2 regions of the Rhodococcus sp. NPDC058532 genome follow, and region 1 is predicted to be linked to the other one. Evidence: riboswitches for the same ligand, from Rfam matches in the RefSeq annotation. Region 1 holds a riboswitch; the other holds the start of a gene.
The links. A riboswitch is a leader RNA that binds a small molecule or an ion and turns the genes downstream of it on or off. The one in region 1 is predicted to bind cyclic di-AMP.
Positions count from the first base shown of each region.

Region 2: it holds a riboswitch for cyclic di-AMP, as region 1 does, so the genes downstream of both, ACFWQG_RS18090 (transglycosylase family protein) here and ACFWQG_RS15050 (NlpC/P60 family protein) in region 1, are expected to answer to the same signal.

Region 1 covers NZ_JBHXNU010000011.1:158,246-165,428, forward strand. Annotated here, with positions in the region: gene trpD (anthranilate phosphoribosyltransferase) at 1-385, shown strand, start outside; gene ACFWQG_RS15040 (Lrp/AsnC family transcriptional regulator) at 428-703, opposite strand; gene ACFWQG_RS15045 (DEDD exonuclease domain-containing protein) at 740-2,434, opposite strand; cyclic di-AMP (ydaO/yuaA leader) riboswitch at 2,893-3,056, shown strand; gene ACFWQG_RS15050 (NlpC/P60 family protein) at 3,069-3,635, shown strand; gene ACFWQG_RS15055 (NlpC/P60 family protein) at 3,848-4,891, shown strand; gene ACFWQG_RS15060 (peptidase MA family metallohydrolase) at 4,966-6,249, shown strand; gene ACFWQG_RS15065 (glycosyltransferase family 4 protein) at 6,296-7,183, shown strand, end outside.
Region 2 covers NZ_JBHXNU010000016.1:37,433-44,615, forward strand. Annotated here, with positions in the region: gene ACFWQG_RS18070 (cold-shock protein) at 1-94, opposite strand, end outside; gene ACFWQG_RS18075 (hypothetical protein) at 227-478, shown strand; gene ACFWQG_RS18080 (YccF domain-containing protein) at 478-885, shown strand; gene ACFWQG_RS18085 (glycosyltransferase 87 family protein) at 882-2,294, shown strand; cyclic di-AMP (ydaO/yuaA leader) riboswitch at 2,445-2,630, shown strand; gene ACFWQG_RS18090 (transglycosylase family protein) at 2,635-3,267, shown strand; gene ACFWQG_RS18095 (hypothetical protein) at 3,331-3,522, opposite strand; gene ACFWQG_RS18100 (helicase-associated domain-containing protein) at 3,583-5,859, shown strand; gene ACFWQG_RS18105 (hypothetical protein) at 6,265-6,699, shown strand; gene ACFWQG_RS18110 (DNA repair helicase XPB) at 6,835-7,183, shown strand, end outside.

The DNA of each region.
Region 1 (7,183 bases):
GGTCCGCGGCGACGACGGACTGGACGAGATCACCACCTCGACCACCAGCACCGTGTTCGTCGTCGAGGGTGGGAAGGTGCGCGAGGACCGGATCGATCCGACCGCGGTCGGGGTGGCCCGGGTGCCGCTGGACGCCCTGCGGGGTGGGGACGCCGAGGCGAACGCGGTGATCGCGCGGGCGGTCCTTGCCGGTGACCGCGGCGCCGTGCACGACGCTGTCGTGCTCAATGCGGGTGCCGCGATCGCCGCCCATCGCGGCCTGGGCGGCGACCTGACCGAGGCCCTGCGTGCGGGGATGGGCAGGGCCGTCGAGGTCATCGACAGCGGCGCCGCCGCGGCGTTGCTGGACCGCTGGGTCGCGGTCAGTACCCGCCTCGCCGGCTGACCGCCAGCCCGCGCCGAGGCGCGGCGGCGGCGCAGGCCGGTGTCACTCGCCGATGGAGAAGGCGGCCTCGACGTCCGCGCTCGCATAGGAACGGAACGCGATGTGGGTGGTGGTGCGCAGCACCCCGTCCACCTTGTTGATCGAGCCCGTCACCACATCGGCGATCTGCTCGTGGTCGCGGACCTTGACGATCGCGATCAGATCGACGTCGCCCGCGCACGAGTACACCTCGGACACCCCGGTGATGTCGGCGACGGCCTGCGCGGTCTCGGGGATGCGGTTCGCCTCGGCGTGAATGAGGACGATGGCGTTGATCATCTCGCTCCTTACTAACAGGGGTGGGTGGTCCTCAGCCTAGGACGCCGCGCCCCGCGCGAGCGCGCACCACTGCTGCCACGCGCCTGCACCGTGCGCGGGTTCGGCGTACCCGTGGCTGGTGCGGACGATCCGAACGCCGGGGCCGTCGAGCCAGGACGCGATCAACCCGACCTCCCCTGCCGTCGCGCCACGCAGCGGCGACGGGTCGGGCAGCACCGCCTCCGCGGACAGCGTCAGGGCGTCCACCACCGGCATCGGCGGGACGCCCCGCTGCGCGACACCCGCGGAGGCGAGCCTGCCGCTGCGGATCACCGCGAACTCCCAGCCGCCGCCGTCGCGGGGGCGGGCCGCGATCAGTTCGTCGACGGCGGCGACCGCGGCGAGCCGTTGGCAGCGGCGCAGCGCCGTGCCGAGGGCGGCGGTGCGGTCCCGCTGCCGGGCGGCGCTCTCGAACAGTTCGGTGGTCGCGAGGTGGTCGATCCGGGCGCGCAGCCGGTGCAGGGCGGTGTCGTCGGCGCCGCGGATGAGGGCGCGGGCGGCGTCGACGGCCGCGCCGTACCCGGCCGGGTCCTGCGGCTCCCCGCCGGCCGGGCAGCCGCCGACCGCCGCGTCCGGGCAGTCCGCCCCGTGCAGCTGATCGGGTCGAATCTTTTTGGTGCAGCTGCGGATTCGGCATGCTTCGGCGATCGTGGCTGCCACGTCGGCGGCGTCGGTGCGGCTCGTGAACGGGCCGAGGGCGTCGGGTCGCGGCGTCCGCGTGATCGAGAACCGGGGAAACGGTTCCTCGGTCATGGTGATCCACCACGCGCGTTTCGGGAACTTCGAGCGGCGGTTGTAGGGCGGGGCGTGCGCGGCGAGCAGGCGCAGTTCGCGCACCGCGGCCTCAAGCCCGTGCGCGCACTCGACGTGGTCGACGCGGGTGGCGAGGGCCACCATCTCCTTCATCCGGGCACGGGTCTCGGATCCGGTGAAGTAGCCGCGGACCCGGCGCTGCAGGTTCACGGCGGTGCCGACGTAGAGGACCTCGTCGGAGGGGCCGCGGAACAGATAGACGCCGGGGGTGCGGGGCAGGTGCGCGGCGAGCCCCCGCTTGCCCCGTTGGGCCGCCGACACGTTGGGCAGGTAATCGACGAGCTCGGGATAGCTGTGCACGCCGAGGTTGCCGACCCGCTCGATCAGGGCGTGCAGAACGTCGACGGTGGCGCGGGCGTCGTCGAGGGCCCGGTGCGTGGGTCGGGTGGTGACCTGGAACAGGTCGGCAAGGGCGGACAGCTTCACCGACGGCGCCTCCTCCCTGGACAGCACCCGGCGGGCGAGCTTGACCGTGCACAGCACCTGGAACGGCGGCCAGGCGAGGTCGAGCCGCGACGCCGCGGCCTTCAGGAATCCGACGTCGAACGGTGCGTTGTGGGCGACGAGGACGGCGCCGCGGGCGAACTCGAGGAAGCTGGGCAGCGCCCGCTCGATGCGCGGGGCGTCGACGAGCATCGCGGAGGTGATGCCGGTGAGCTGGACGATGTACGGGGGCACGGTGCGACCGGGGTCGACGAGGGTGCCGAGTTCGCCGATCACCTCACCGCCGCGGATCTTGACCGCGCCGATCTCGGTGATGGCGTCCTCGCCTGCGCTGCTGCCGGTGGTCTCGAGGTCGACGACGACGAAGGTGGTGTCCCGCAGCGGGGTGTCCAGCTCGTCGAACGTCAGCTGGTGTGCGGCGTCACGGGAACTCACCTGGCCGAGGCTAGGCGGCGGCACCGACAGGCCCGCCGACACGCCGTTCCGGCCGTGTTGAGACGAGCGTCACACGGATCCGGATTTGCCGTCGGCGTCGGGTCGGCGCCGCCGTCCCGCCCGGCGGATGTCGCTACCGGGTTGCGGGCTCCATGCGGCGGGCGGCCCCGCGCCGACCGAGTGGTCGGTTGTGATCGCCCGCAGGGTACTGAACTGGACGAACGAACCGTGCTGGTGCGGGTGACGGGCGTCGTCGCCGGGTCCGCGGCAGGCGGCGGGTGAACACAGACCAGGTGGTCGTTATCGGTTTGTGATCAAGATCGGGCCGGACGGTCGGTTGGTGGGCGAAACGCGACAATTGTCCGGTTTGCTCGCCCGGTCGAATCGACAGCGGCGGGGGCCTTTCGTAATCTCGTTGAGACCTTGCGGAGTCTTGCCGCGCCACACCGGCGCAGCATCGCGAGGTACCGCCTAATCGATGGCCCGCAAGGGAATCGAATCGGGGACCCACGTTTCCACTGGGGTGAATCCCGTCGGAGCGCAGCCGCGCGCCGCCGGGTAGGGCTGATCTTCCCAGCCCGAACCCGTCAGCTAACCCGGTCGGCGGCAGAATGGAAGAAAGGCCCCTCCTTTCGTGGCAACACCGATCATCAAGGCCCGGCGCGTCGCCGTCGCAGGCATTCTCGCCGTCGGCGCGATCACCGCCTCCGCGGCGCCCGCCCTTGCCGAGCCCGTCACGGTTCCCGGCGTCGGCACCTTCGACATCCCCGGCGTTCCCGCGCAGACCATCGAGATCCCCGGGCTCCCGCAGCTCCCGGTCCTCCCCGGCGCCCCCGCGCCCGCCCCTGCCCCCATTCTCACCGCAGGCCAGAAGGCCGTCGAGGCGGCAGCCAGCAAGATTGGCTCGCCGTACGTGTGGGGTGCCGCAGGCCCGGACGCCTTCGACTGCTCCGGCCTGATCCAGTGGGCCTTCAAGCAGGCGGGCCTGAACCTGCCGCGCACCAGCTACGACCAGGCGGCAGCGGGAACGCCGGTGGCCACCAACGCGCTGCAGCCCGGTGACGTCGTGTCCTTCTACGGCGGATCGCACTCGGGGATCTACGCGGGCAACGGTGAGGTCATCCACGCCGCCACCTCCGGCACCCCGGTCAAGCGCGCCCCGATCGCCTCGATGCCGATGGACGGCGCCCGCCGCTACTGACATCGCCGCTCGCCACGCTCGGGGAAGAAGCGTGGCGGCCCAGCCGCCGACGGGCCCGTCGATCCACACCGGATCGGCGGGCCCGTCGGCGTATGCGGGGGTGGGTCACCGGCGGGCGGAATGTCCGGAACACCGGGGTGGACATCACGGCGGGCCGTTCCGTAACCTTGCCGAGACCTTTCGGTGAAGAAAAGAACAGGAGCACCCGGCACGTGGCGTCACTGAGGACGCGGTCTACCGCGATCGCAACCGGGCTGCTTTCACTCGTTCTCGTCGCGGCGGGCACCGGGCCCGCGGTGGCCGACCCCGCGATCGACAACCCGACGGCCGCGCTCGAGCGGCTCGCGGACCTGTCCCGCAAGGCCGAACAGACCACCGAGGCGATGCACAACGCGCAGATCGACCTCGACTCCAAGCTGTCCGTGCAGCGCGACGCCGAGGCCCGGCACGAGCAGGACCTGCGCCGTCTCGACGAGGCCAGGGCGACGATGGCCCGGTTCCAGCCCGCGGTGGACCGGCTCACCGTCGCCAACTATCAGGGCGGCCGCGTCAACCGGCTGTTCGCGGTGATGGTGTCGGACTCGCCGCAGCAGCTCCTCGACCAGATGTCGACGCTCAGCGTGCTCTCCGCGGACACCGCCGCGCAGGTCCGCGAGTTCACCGAGGCGAGCGACGCCGCGGTCGCCGCGGAGGAGTCGTCCCGGCAATCCGCGGACGACGCGAGGACGGCCACCGAGCACGCCCGCTCGATCAGCGACGACCTGCAGCGAACCCAGAGCGACCTGCAGGGCCAGATATCCCAGGTCACGGCCGCGTTCGCGGATCTGACCAGCGCGGAGAAGGACACCCTCGCCGGGTCCGCGTTCCCGCCCGGCTTCGACCCGTCGACGGTCCTCGCCGGCCTGGTCCCCGGCGCGAACTCCAGTGCCGTGCAGGCGGCGCTCACCCAGGTCGGCAAGCCCTACGTGTGGGGCGCGACCGGACCCGACGGCTACGACTGCTCGGGCCTGATGGTGTGGGCGTACAAGCAGATCGGCAAGGTCCTGCCCCGCTCGAGTCAGGCGCAGGCCGCGGGCGGAACCCCCGTCCGCAAGGAGAACCTGCAGCCGGGCGACCTGGTGCTCTACTACTCCGACGCCTCGCACGTGGGGATGTACACGGGCAACGGGAACATCGTGCACGCCTCCACCTTCGGCGTCCCGGTGAAGGTGGCGCCGGTCGACGCGTACCCGTTCTACGGCGCGCGCCGGTACTGATCATCGAACGGGGGGACGCGCCGCGGCCGGCTCGCCGCACGATCCGGACCTGGGAGGCGCTGGCGCTGGCCGGGTTGCTGACCGTCGTCGCTGGCGCGGCCGGCCTGGTGCTGCAGCAGCCCTCCGTCGAATCGCAGCAGGCGCCAACCGCGGAGCAGGCCAACCCGTTCGAGGAGGCGCGCCGCACCGGGGTCCGCGACCTGCTGGACCGATGGTCGGCGGCCGTCCGCGCCGGGGACGAGCCCGCGCTCGCCGCGCTGTTCGACCCGGGCGCGATGCCCGAATTCCTGCCCTCCGAGGTGCGGAGGATGCACGCGCTGGCCGCGGTGCCGCTGGCCGACTTCGGGTACGAGATCGGCCGCGGCCCGGAAACGCCGGTGCCGACCGACCTCGCCGAGCAACTGCAGGCCACCGATGTGTGGGCGCCGCAGGTGTATCTGCGCTACGCGATCGCGGGCGCCGATCTTGGGCCGACCCGCAAGCCGGTGGCGTTGGTGGTGGCGCGGCGCGGCGAGCAGTGGAAACTCGTCTCCGACCGTCCGCTCCCGGAGTACGACCGCCGAACCTGGCGTGGGCCCTGGGATTTCGGCCCGGTGACCGTCCGGACCGTGCAGACCGACGGCGGGACATCGGTGGTCATCGGCCATCCGTGGCAGGACGAGCGGGTCGACGCGGTCGCCGCCGACCTCGTGGCGGCGGTGCCCGCCGTCACCGAAATGTGGGGTCCGAACTGGTCCCGCCGAGCGGTGGTGCTGGTGACCGCCGAGCAGGACGAGTTCGCCGCGCAGGTCGGCACCGAGCACAGCGGCGCCGACATCGCGGCCGTCGCGACCTCCGATGCGGTCGCGCCGGACTCCGGTGCCGTCACCGGGCAGCGGGTCGTGTTCAGCCCCACCGCGGGCAACCGCCTGACCGAGGGGGCCCGGCGGTCGGTGCTGCGTCACGAACTCACCCACATCGCCACCCGGGCCGACACCCTCGACGGGTCGCCGATGTGGATGCTGGAGGGGTTTGCGGACTACGTCGGACACCGCGGCTCCGGTGTCGACGTCCATGCGGTCGCTCCGACCGTGTCCGCCGCCGTCGCGATGCACGGACCCCCGGACCGACTGCCCGCCGACGCGGACTTCGCGGCAGGTGGTGAACGCGCAACGGTCGCATACGAATCGGCGTGGACGGTGGCGGCGTTCATCGCGGACCAGTTCGGGGAGGACCGGCTGCGGTCGCTGTACCGGGAACTGGCGGCGGGACCCGTCGAGGCGCCGGTTGCCGACGAGCGGATCGAACGGACCCTCGGAATCGACAGCCGGGAACTGGTTGGGCAGTGGGGGTCCTGGCTCGCGGCGCGGATCTCGTGACCGACCCTGCGGCGCGGCAGGTTCGGGTACCGAATACGGTGGACGGATGCGCCGAACCCTGTTGGTGACGAACGACTTTCCACCGCGACCGGGTGGTATCCAGTCCTATCTGCAGTCGCTGACCGCCGCGTTGCCCGCGAACGAGCTGGTGGTGTACGCGCCGCGGTGGCGCGGCGACAGCCACCGCAGGTTCGACGCCGCCCAGCCGTTCGAGGTGGTCCGGCATCCCACCACGCTGATGCTGCCGACCCCGCTGGTGGCACGGAGGGCCGCGAAACTGGTGCGCGCGCACGACTGCGACAGCGTCTGGTTCGGTGCGGCGGCGCCATTGGCGTTGCTTGGCCCGCACCTGCGACGGGCGGGGGCACAGCGGATCGTCGCGAGCACGCACGGCCACGAGGTCGGCTGGTCGATGATCCCCGGGGCACGGCAGGCGCTGCGCCGGATCGGCGACACCACCGATGCGATCACCTATGTCAGCAAGTACACCCGGCGCCGGTTCTCCGCCGCGTTCGGGCCGCACGCCGGCCTCGAGCACGTCCCGCCCGGCGTGGACAGTGACCGCTTCCGCCCGGACCCGGCGGCGCGGGCCGAGCTGCGGGCCCGGTACGGCCTTGGCGAGCGGCCGACCATCCTGTGCCTGTCCCGGCTGGTGCCGCGCAAGGGTCAGGACGTCCTGATCCGGGCGTTGCCGCGGATCCGGGCGGCGATCGACGGTGCGGTGCTGGTGATCGTCGGCGGCGGCCCCTACGCCGAATCCCTGCGCAGGCTCGCGGTCGCGGTCGGCGTCGAGGAGCACGTCGTGTTCACCGGAGGGGTGCCGTCGGCGGAGCTCGCGGCCCACCACACCATCGCCGACGTGTTCGCGATGCCCTGCCGCACCCGGGGCGCGGGACTCGATGTCGAGGGACTCGGGATCGTGTTCCTGGAGGCC
Region 2 (7,183 bases), on a different contig from region 1:
CCGACGACCGGACGTAGACGTCCTCCCCCTCATCCTGGGAGAGGAAGCCGAAGCCCTTTTCAGCGTCGTACCACTTCACCTTGCCGGTAGGCACCGCGTCACCTGCTCATCCACGTAAAACGACCACATAAACGAACGCGCCCCACGAGCGTGGGACGCGATGCCCGCAGTCTACCTCCGCGTGCCCCTGCCGGGCACCCGGGTTTGCTGGCGATACCGTGGAGGCGTGGCACCACGAACCCCCGGCACCGATTCCCCAGCAAGCACGCCGTCCGGCGGCGGGCTGTTGTTCCGCACCGCGATGGTCCTGTTCTTCGCAGGCCTGATCGCGGTGGTCGCGATCTTCGTCATCGCGGCGACCGGACACACCCCCGGGCTCGCGCTGTATCTGCTGGCCCTGCTCTGCCCGATCGGATTCCTCTGCGGGATCGGCGCGGCCCTGCTCGCGGGTCGCCGCACCCGAGGCGGGGAGCACTGATGCGGATCGTCCTCAACATCATCTGGCTGGTGTTCGGCGGGCTGTGGCTCGCGCTCGGCTACTTCCTCGCCGGCGTGATCTGCTGCATCCTGATCGTCACCATCCCGTTCGGCATCGCGTCGTTCCGGATCGGCCTGTACGCGCTGTGGCCGTTCGGCAAGACGGTCGTCGACAAGCCGACGTCGGGTGTGGGGTCGTTGATCGGGAACGTGATCTGGCTGGTGCTGTGCGGGATCTGGCTGGCGATCGGGCACGTGGTGACCGCGGTCGCGATGGCGATCACGATCATCGGAATCCCGCTCGCCATCGCAAACCTGAAGATGGTGCCGATCTCGCTGATGCCGCTGGGCAAGGACATCGTCGACGTCGGGACGACCCGCACCTATCAGGCGGGATATCCGGCATGAGTGTGCCGCCCCGCACGGACGCGGAGCGGAGCTCCAGCACGGGGACGGAGCGGGCCTCCAGCACGGACGCGGGGCGGCCCTCCAGTGCGGACGCGGAGCGGACCTCGAGCACCGGCGCCGGGCGGACGCTCCCCGCGCGCCCATGGTTTCTCGGTGTCCTCGCCGTCCTTGCCGCCGCCACCGTCGTCGCGCACGACCGGGTGATTCCGCTGGGGCAGCCGCTGTGGGGGTTCTTCCGCAACGGTCTCGACCTGCTCGTCTATCGCAGTGGCGGCGCCACCGTCCTGACCGATGCCGGTCTCTACGACCACGCGCTGCACGGCGGCATGTGGTGGACGTACCCGCCGTTCTCCGCGGTGATCTTCGCGCCGCTGCGCCTGTTCTCGCCGGAGATGACGACGCTGCTCGGCTACCTGGTGAACTTCGTGGCCCTGTACCTGGTGGTGCTGCTGTGCTGGCGGCAGCTCGGGTACCGCGCCAACCGCACCCTGTACGTCGCCACCGGATTGCTGACCGTGGTCCTGAGCGTCATCGAGCCGGTGCGGACGACGATCTGGCTGGGTCAGGTGAACCTGCTGCTGATGCTGCTGATCGTGTGGGATCTCGGCAGGCCCGAGGGCAGCAGGCTGCGCGGCATCGGGGTGGGCATCGCGGCCGGGATCAAGCTCACGCCCGCGCTGTTCGTTGTGCATCTGCTACTCACCCGGCAGTGGCGGGCCGCGGCGACCGCGGTGGCGGGCTTCGCGGCGACGGTCGCGGTCGGGTGTGTGGTGATCTTCTCCGATTCGCGGGCCTACTGGACCGGGGTGATCTGGCATTCGACGCGGATCGGCGAGACGGCGTGGCCTGCGAATCAATCCGCCTCGGGGGTGCTGGCGCGGTGGCTGCATCTTGCCGAGCCGCCGCGGCTGCTGTGGCTCGGTGTCGCGGTCGCCCTCGCCGGACTCGGCCTTGCCGCGGCTCTCCTCGCGCACCGGCGCGGGCACGCGCTGCTCGCGGTGACGCTGTGCGGCCTGACGTCGTGCGCGGTCTCGCCGTTCTCGTGGGGGCACCACTGGGTGTGGTTCGTGCCGTTGCTGATCCTGGCGATGGATCGGGCGTTGCGCAGCGGCCGCGCGGTGGCCTGGTTGCTGCCTGCCGCGCTCGCGCTTCCGCTACTGATCTGGGCGCACGGGTTCCCGGACGGCGTGTACGGGATCGGGCTGTTCATGGTGCCTGTGCCCGCGGCGCTGGCACCGATCTTCGCCGCGGTGTACCCGTTGCTGTTCGTGGTGATCGCTGCGACCACCCTGGTCGCGTTGGCGCGGACCGGCCCCGCGGCGGGTCCGAAAACACCAGCGGAGCCATGTGATCTGCCTCACATAACGGTTGGGTCACAGCCGGGTCTCGACCGAGCCGCAACCAGCTGACCTGCACAGACGCCGGTGCGGTCGGCCGAAACCGCGGGAAACACGCCGTTCCCGTAGGAGATGACTCACCGCGATCGGCCACGTACGGTCGTCACCGGTCGGTGTTCCGGCCAGTCCGAACCGCCGCGCCAAACCTTGTCCCGCGGAACGGATTCCCACAGATCAACCCAGGGACAAGGACGGGGGACCCACGTCCCCAGTGGACACCGGGAGGCATGCACCAGGCCTCCCTTGGGGTGAAGCCGCTGTTTGCGCCGGTCACGGAGCGAACACGGCCGGGCGACCTCTCAGCCCGAACCCGACAGCTGACCTCGCAGGCGCGTGCGGAGAGGAAAACCCCATGAGTGCTGGACGCCATCGCAAGCCCACGAACACCCGCAAGACGGCAGCCAAGGTCGTCGTCACCACCGCAGTCTTCGGCGCTGCCGGCGCGGCCTTCGCGGCCCCCGCAAGCGCTGCCCCCGACTCCGACTGGGACCGTCTCGCGCAGTGCGAGGCAGGCGGCAACTGGTCGATCAACACCGGCAACGGCTACCACGGCGGGCTGCAGTTCTCCCCCAGCACGTGGACCTCCCACGGCGGCGGCGAGTACGCGGCCACCGCCAACCAGGCCAGCCGCGAGCAGCAGATCGCCGTCGCCGAGAAGGTCCTCGCCTCGCAGGGGTGGGGCGCCTGGCCGTCCTGCTCGTCCAGCCTCGGGCTGGCCAGCGCGCCGACGCAGCGCAGCGCTCCGGCCGCCGCGGCCGAGACCCCCGCGCCGGCGCCCGCCGCGGAGGCCCCCGACGTCACCAGCATCCCCACCACCGACGGCACCGCCGATGTGTTCGACCGGCTCGACAGCACCCTGCAGGCCGTGAAGGCCCGGGGCATCGCCGTCGACCCGCAGGTCGAGTCCCTGTACGAGCAGGCGAAGCTCAACCCGCAGGTCATCGACTTCCTCAAGACCTACGCGCCGCTGGTCGCACAGCGCTAGCCAGTGCACGAGAAAGGCCCCGCACCAAACCGGTGCGGGGCCTTTCTGCTGCTCGCCTTGGCGTCAGCGGTTGATGACGGTGACGGGATGGACGTAGGGCAGCTCGGACACCGGCCGCGGGAACTCGGTCTCCTCACCGAACGGGGAGAGCCCACCGGACCGCGTCGACGAGAGCTCGGTGACCGCGTGGTCGCCCTCCTTGACGTGCTCCGGCCAGCCGTTGTCGACGTATCGCTTGCTCGCATTGTTAGCCACGAGGCCATTTTGACATCGACCTCGTATCCCGTACAGCCCAGGTCACTAATGTTGGATGCGATGACCGACACCGACGCCGCCCCCGACAGCCTCGCGTCCTGGCTCGCCACCCGCACCGACGCCGAGCTGGCAGACCTGCTGCGGCTGCGCCCCGACCTGGCCGTCCCGCCCCCGTCGACCCTGACGGTGCTGGCGTCCCGGGCGGAGCAGCGCGTCTCGGTGCTTCGCGTCGCCGACGACCTCGACGTGCTCGAACTCACCCTGCTCGGGTTGCTCGGCCGCGACGGCGCGACGGCGGCCGGGGTGCGGCGGGACCAGCTCGCGGACGCGGTGGCCGGGCGGGCACCCGCCCGGGCCGTTGACCGTGCCCTTGCCGCGCTGCGGCAGCGGGCCCTGGTGTGGGGGACGACGGTGTTGCGGGTGACCCCGGCGGCCGTCGAGGCCCTCTCGTGGCGGCTGGACCCGGCAACGACGGCCCTGACACCCGACCAGATCACCGCCGCGCTCGACGCGCTGACCGCGGACGAGCGACGACTGCTGGACACCCTCGCGCACAGTTCCCCGGTCGGCCGGACCCGTGACGCCGCGCCGGGCACCCCACCGGATCGGCCCGTGCAGCGGCTGCTCGCGGCGGGCCTACTGTCCTGGCGGGACGAGCAGACCGTCGAACTGCCCGTCCAGGTGGGGCAGGCGTTGCGCGGCGAGACCATCACCGACCCGACCACGCTGACCCCGCCGACGATCCGCGGCAGCAAACACCGGATCGCCGAGGTAAACGCCGCGGCCGCGGGCGAGGCGCTGGAACTGCTCCGGCACTGCGAGCGCCTCCTCGTTGCGCTCGGCGACCACCCCGCGCCCAGCCTCCGGGCCGGCGGACTCGGCGTCCGGGAGATCCGCAGGCTGGCCAAGATCGTCGGCGTCGACGAGTCGCGGCTCGCGCTGCTGCTTGAGTTGCAGGCCGGGGCGGGCCTGATCTCCAGCGGTCTCCCCGACCCGCCGCCCGCCGCCGACACCGGCGAGGACTACTGGGCGCCGACCGCGGCCGCGGACGGCTGGCTCGACGCGGCCGCGGCGCATCGGTGGCAACTGCTCGCGCAGGTGTGGCTGAACCTGCAGCGCCTGCCGTGGCTGGTGGGGTTGCGGGACCCGAATGACAAGCCGATCGCGGCGCTGTCCGACGAGGCGCGCGCGTCGGCGGCGCCCCGCGAACGCCGATTCCTGCTCGACATCGTCGCCGAACTCGGTACCGGGGTCGGGGCGAGCGCCGCCCAGGTCGCCGACGTGGTGGCCTGGCGTCGGCCGCGGTGGTCGGCCAGGCTCGGCGCCGCCGCGATCGACCGGACCCTCACCGAGGCGGCCGCCGTCGGCTTGATCGGCAGGGATGCGCTGTCGTCGCCGGGGCGCAGCCTGCTGCACGACGGCCCACCGGAGTCGGTGCTCGCCGAGATGGTCGCGGCGCTGCCGACCCCGATCGACCACGTGCTGGTGCAGGCGGACCTGACGGTGATCGCGCCCGGGCCGCTGGTGCCCGGCCTCCTCGCCGAGATCACACTGGTCGCCGACGTCGAATCCGCTGGCGCCGCCACCGTCTACCGGGTCGGGGAGGCCGGGGTGCGACGCGCCCTCGACGCCGGGCGCACCGCCGCCGAGCTGCACGCCCTGTTCGCCACGCATTCGCGGACGCCGGTCCCGCAGGCGTTGACGTACCTGATCGACGATGTCGCCCGCAGGCACGGCAGGCTGCGGGTCGGCATCGCGCAGGCGTTCGTCCGCTGCGACGACCCGGCGACGCTGGCGGAGGTGCTGTCCTCCACGGTCGCCGAGACGCTGGCGTTGCGGGCCCTCGCCCCGACTGTTGCGGTGTCGCAGGCTCCGCTGGGCGAGGTGCTCGACCGGCTGCGGGCGGCGGGGTTCGCCCCGGCGGGCGAGGACTCGTCGGGCGCCATCGTGGATCTGCGGAGTGCGGGCGCGCGGGTGCCGAAGCGGCGGGCCCGGCCGGTGCGCCGGATGCCCGCCCCGCCCAGCGACGAGCAACTCGACCTGCTGGTCCGGCAGTTGCGGGCCGGACAGCGCGCCGCGTCGACCCCGCGCGGAGACGCGGTCCGCGCCGACGGCAGCCGGGCGAGCAGTGCCGCGACGGTGGCGCTGCTGCAGCTCGCGGTGAAGGTCGGGCGCAGCGTCCGGATCGGCTACGTCGACGCACAGGGCATCGCGACTGAACGGATCGTCGACCCGGTCAGCGTCGGCGGCGGCCAGCTCGACGCGTTCGACCCCGCCGACGGCGCGATCCGACGGTTCACCCTGCACCGGGTGACGTCGGTGTCACTCGTCGACTAACCCACCCCGCGCCCCCGCCCACCCGCGCACCCGCCGACTGAACGGAAGCGTTCAGTCGATCACATCGACTGAATGATCCGTTCACTCACGCCGCCCGACCGCCGGGCCACTCGGCGGCCGGACCCAGGCGGCCGGACCCAGGCGACCGGACCAGCACCGGGACGCCGCACGAGAACGAGAAAGCCGCCTGCCTGCACGACTGGCTTTTCCCGAGGAATGACGTATGGTCGGGCCCAGTGATTGCCACTTCGAAATTCAGGAGCGACAATGGCCGACAAGAAACCGGGCAAGAGCCTAAGAAAACCCACCCAATCCTTGAAGGAACGGCGCGCCGAAAAGCGGGACCGAGCGGCAGACTCCGGCGAATTCATCCGGAAACGTAAGCGACACTGACGGACGAGCACCGTGCAGCACGACGCGGCCGCGCCGGCGGCGACCCGAATCCTCGACACCCTCGTACACCAACTGTCCCCGCGCACCGACGACGAGACACAGCCAAATCCCCACTCCAGCGGCCACCGTGCCGCGCTGGTGTCGGCGCGAATCTTCGTCCTCGACGAGTGCATCAGGGACTCGCTCCTCGCGACCGTCCCCGACCCGACCCAAACCGGGGGCACCGTCGGAACGAAGACACTTCGGGCACTTGATCGCATCAGGGACCGCCTCGATAACGAACTCGGCGCCACGTCGGGGCACACCGAACGCGAGGCCCGATACCGGGCCGGAATTTTCCGAGGCCCTGATTCGGGTGCGGCAAATTCGACCGGATTTCATGGTCGCGCGGTGAATATTCTCGACCCATCGCAAAATACATCGCGAATTCGGTGGGCCGAGGAATGATCCCCGTTCATGCGCGATCTCGTGTCCTCCGTGGCCCGCTCGCTCCTGCGCGGTCGGGCACCCGCGACGACGGATCACGCCGCCTCCTCCGCGCAGCGTGGACAATGGAGTGGTTGTCCACGCTAGGAGGCGCACGTGACCGACGGACCGCTCATCGTCCAGTCCGACAAGACCCTGCTGCTCGAGGTCGACCATCCGCTGGCCGATCGGGCCCGGCAGGCGATCGCGCCGTTCGCCGAACTCGAACGCGCACCCGAGCACGTGCACACCTACCGCGTCACCCCCCTCGCCCTGTGGAACGCGCGGGCCGCCGGGCACGACGCCGAGCAGGTCGTCGACGCCCTCGTCACCTACTCCCGGTTCGCGGTGCCGCAGCCGCTGCTGGTCGATGTCGTCGACACGATGGCGCGGTACGGGCGGCTGCAGCTGGTGAAGAACCCGGCGCACGGGCTGGTGCTGGTCAGCCTGGACCGGGCGGTGCTCA